2 regions of the Erwinia sp. HDF1-3R genome follow, and region 1 is predicted to be linked to the other one. Evidence: riboswitches for the same ligand, from Rfam matches in the RefSeq annotation. Region 1 holds a riboswitch; the other holds the start of a gene.
The links. A riboswitch is a leader RNA that binds a small molecule or an ion and turns the genes downstream of it on or off. The one in region 1 is predicted to bind thiamine pyrophosphate.

Region 1 (2,201 bases):
GGGCCAGACGTGTGGCGAGCGGAGTCAGTGAGCCCGCCAGGCGCACGACCTGATACTGATCAACGCACCAGGCGCTGACGATAACCATCGCTGCACCCAGCTGATGCTGGAGCGCCGTAAGGCTGGCTTTATCAAGCTTGCGGCCGTACAGAAGCCAGCCGGTGCGGCCAGCGCGGTAATCCAGCGGCATGACTTCATCACCGCTAAGAGAGAGAGGTAACCCCGGCCAGAGAGAGACATCGGAAGGCAGGTCGCACCAGGTCAGACTATTTGGCATTACAGCTCCTGTAGGGACATATTAACCACGCAAGAGGCTACCCTGTCAGCCCCGGTTCTGGCAACATAAAGCGAAGAGGCGGACGGCGTTCGTTGAAAAAATATGAAGGGTGAAGATGGCAAAGGCCAGATTAAAATTCCGACTACACCGTACGGCGATCGTGCTGATCTGCCTCACTCTGCTGGTGATGCTGATGCAGGGTGCCTCATGGTTCAGTCTGGGTCATCAGATGGCCCGTTCAGCGCAGGTCGAGGAGCTGGCCCGAACGCTGACGCGACAGGTTGCCTGGAGCCTGACGCCGCTGATGGAAAACAGCGATGATAACCGGCAGAAAATTACCGAGGCCATTGCGCTGCTGACTACGGACAGCCGCATTCTTGATGCCTCGGTCTACGACGACAACGGTGCGCTGCTGGCTCACAGCGGGGAAACCATTAACGTGCGCGATCGGCTGGCGCTGGATGGCCATCGCGCGGGCAGCTACTTCAATCATCAGATCGTGCAGCCGCTGGATACCCCCGATGGTCCGCGCGGCTTCCTGCGCGTCACGCTGGACACTCATGTGCTGGTCACCGAATCCCGTCAGGTGGATAACACCACCAATATTCTGCGTCTGATGATGCTGCTGGCGCTGGCTATCGGCATTATTCTCAGCCGGACGCTGCTGCGCACCCGCCGCACCCGCTGGCAGCAGTCGCCCTTTCTGCTTACCGCCAACCATCCGGTAAGAGAGGATGATGAGGATGAGAGCAGCGAAAGCCCATCGTCACCAGAGAACCTAAAATAGCGGAAATGGGGCCTGCACGGAGCCGTTAACCGACAGGTTCCCCCGCGTTACTGTCCTTGTTACGGCGTTGTAATCAAAAATAAAATATCGTATAACAGTCTGCTCCGAGGGGTGTCCAGTAATGGGCTGAGATGGCGTAAGCCGAACCCTTTGAACCTGATCTGGGTCATGCCAGCGAAGGGACGGGTTGGCACTGATCAATTGCCTGTTCACACTTCTGCGTGTCCGGATCTCCACCTATTTTCGGAGGTTCAGTGTCTCATCTACCCATCCCTGATTTCAGCCAGGGCCTGTATGGTCGTCTTCGCCAGCATGCGGGCGCAGAGTGGCAGCACTATGTTAATCACCCCTTCCTGCAACAGCTGGCTTCCGGCACGCTTCCCCATGCCGCTTTCCGCCGTTATCTGACGCAGGATTATCTGTTTCTCATCCACTATGGCCTGCTGGTCAGCAAACTGCGCACCCTGCCAGAGATGCGCGCGGCGTCCACGTCTCTCAATATCCTGTGGCAAATGGGGCTGAACGCGGCGTCAGAAACGTGAGCGGCGCACGACCACCGGGCATTGCCTGTCGCAATCTTGGCCTTAGCTTTGGCCAGCGCACCATTTTCCAACATCTCAGCGTTGATATCGCGCCAGGCAGCTTTGTGGCGCTGCTCGGTGCCAGCGGCAGCGGCAAGACCAGCCTGCTGAAAATCATCGCTGGCCTCGCGGCTCCCGACGCAGGTACGGTCAGCGGCAGCGATGGGCTCCCCCTGGCGGGCCGTATCGCCTGGATGGGCCAGAGAGATCTGCTCTATCCCTGGCTGACGGTGATGGATAACATCATGCTGGGCGCTCGTCTGCGGGGAGAAAAAGGCGATCGGGAATGGGCCACCCATCTGCTGGAGCGGGTCGGATTAAGCGGTCATGGGAAAATGCTGCCTGCGGCACTCTCCGGTGGGATGCGCCAGCGCGCCGCCATTGCGCGCACGCTGTATGAGCGTCGCCCGGTCGTGCTGATGGATGAACCCTTCTCCGCGCTGGATACGCTCACGCGGGCCAAAATCCAGACGCTGGCCGCCGAGCTGCTGGTGGATAATACCGTGCTGTTGATCACCCACGATCCCATGGAAGCCTGCCGCCTCAGCCATCGCCT
Region 2 (2,201 bases), 540 kb from region 1:
CCTGTTCCAGCAGGGTGTCGCGGAAAATCTCCCAGTTCAACGCTTCCGCCACGCCGTTGACCTTCTCCAGCGCCTGATAGATGGGCACGGTGCCGATGGGTACCGGGCTGTTACGCAGGATCCACTCGCGCGTTTCGTGAATATTACGACCGGTGGAGAGATCCATGACCGTGTCGGCTCCCCAGCGCGCTGACCAGACCAGCTTCTCGACCTCTTCCTCAATGGAGGAGCTGACCGCTGAGTTGCCGATATTGGCGTTAATTTTGACCAGGAAATTGCGGCCGATAATCATTGGCTCGGATTCAGGATGATTGATGTTGGCAGGAATGATGGCGCGCCCGGCGGCGACCTCCTGCCGCACAAATTCCGGCGTGATGTCCTGCGGCAGATGCGCACCGAAGCTGTTGCCCGGATGCTGCTGGCGAAGCACCTCACCGCGAATGCGCTCGCGACCCATATTCTCTCGCAGCGCAATAAACTCCATCTCCGGCGTGATCCTGCCCTGTCGGGCATAGTGCAGCTGGGTGACGCAGTGGCCGGGCATCGCCCGTCGGGGGAGGGGACGGTGTTCGAAGCGCAGGTGATCCAGCCCTTCATCGGCGAGACGCTGCTGCGTGTAGGCTGAGCTGAGCGTCTCAATCGTTTGCGTGTCGGCGCGTTCACCAATCCAGCCCTCGCGTAACCGGGGCAGGCCCGCATGAACATCAATGCTGGCCTCTGGATCGCCATAGGGGCCGGCAGTGTCATAAACCGGCACGGGCTCATTATCTTCATATCGGGGGGCGTCTTTGCTGCCGCCGACTCGGGTTTGACTGAGCTGGATTTCACGCAGGGGAACGCGAATATCGGGACGTGATCCCTCAAGCCAGATGCGCGTTGAGTGAGGAAAGGCGGTGCCCTGGAGGGAGTCGATAAACTGTTGAGCCTGCGCGCGCTGTTCGCGGCGGGTGGTTTTCTTTTCAAGGTCAGACATAGCATGTTCCTGATAAATCGGGAAAAGATGCTTGTCCGGAGTTCGGAGGAGTAAGCGCAAAGTGTGGGTAAACAGCAGCACACCCTGACTGAAAAGTTACTCTTGTTCCCTACGCAGGTATTAACCTGGTCAGGTTCCGCGGATCCCGAATTAACGGTCTCAGCCCCTAAGGGCACTCCGACAAGAAGAATTCTGGTCTCCCGGAGGGAGAACCAGAACGGCGGTAACGGCGGCGGCCGCGCGTTACGCCATTGCCCCCTCAGCATAGGGGGCCTTTTTTGAAACTACAAGGATTTTACAAACGGATAACGTTTCAGGCGGGACGGGCCAGGGCAGAATCGTTAGCGGCCGGTGGGGTATCCGCCTGCTTGTCCAGCGCCAGCTGTATAAACTTATCTTCCAGCGTGAAGCGGGCTTCCAGCGCTTCGCCCACTTCAGAAAGCGCGTTCTGGAACTCAAGATAGTTATCGTGATCGATAGCCGTTTCCAGATGAGTATCATAAACCTGCATAATCTCAGCCGTGTTCGCCTGAAGCGCCGGATAGATCAGCGCGGCCTTAGCCAGCTGCTCGCTGCCTTTCATCTCTTCGATAAAGCGCTCGTACACCGTAAAGTGACCAGTGGAGAGATAATCGACCAGACGCTGACAAAAGGTATCCAGTGCGTTTTCATCGAGCGGAGTATGGGATTCCTTGTTAGGCTTAATGCCAACCATTTGATAATAGGCAACCAGTAACTGCTTGCGGGATTGCAGACAAAAGTCCACCAGGCCACTACACCCGGCAACGCGTGCGGTCAGGACTTCTAGTTGGTTGAGCATGTGTGACTCCGAAAGTGATATTTTAAGTGCCCGATCCCAATCCCGTTACGCAGAAAGCCGATTTAGCTGAGGATGTGCAATTTATGGAAGTTGAGATTTCAAGCGTAGACGCTGGCTGGTGGGTTGTCAGTCACGAACATAAACTATGGCTGCCGAAAGGTCAATTGCCGCAGGGAAGTGCGCAGGAATTAGGCCTGGTTGGGTCAAAAGCTATGCGGATCGGTGAATGGCAGGGCGAGCCGGTGTGGCTGATACGCGATAGCCGTCCGAATGAGATGGGCACTCTGCGACAGATCCTCGACGGCGATGTCGGCCTGTTCCAGCTGGCGGGGCGCGGGATCCAGCTGGCTGAGTTCTACCGCTCTCATAAGTGGTGCGGCTACTGCGGGCATGAAATGCACTCAAGCA

Region 2: it holds a riboswitch for thiamine pyrophosphate, as region 1 does, so the genes downstream of both, thiC (phosphomethylpyrimidine synthase ThiC) here and AAGR22_RS03910 (hypothetical protein) in region 1, are expected to answer to the same signal.

The regions. Positions count from the first base shown of each region.
Region 1 covers NZ_CP155071.1:848,055-850,255, reverse strand. The annotation lists gene serB (phosphoserine phosphatase) at 1-277, opposite strand, end outside; gene AAGR22_RS03915 (YtjB family periplasmic protein) at 393-1,064, shown strand; TPP riboswitch at 1,162-1,264, shown strand; partial or broken gene AAGR22_RS03910 (hypothetical protein) at 1,319-1,585, shown strand; gene AAGR22_RS03905 (ABC transporter ATP-binding protein) at 1,603-2,201, shown strand, end outside.
Region 2 covers NZ_CP155071.1:307,946-310,146, forward strand. The annotation lists partial or broken gene thiC (phosphomethylpyrimidine synthase ThiC) at 1-973, opposite strand, end outside; TPP riboswitch at 1,063-1,163, opposite strand; gene rsd (sigma D regulator) at 1,287-1,793, opposite strand; gene nudC (NAD(+) diphosphatase) at 1,877-2,201, shown strand, end outside.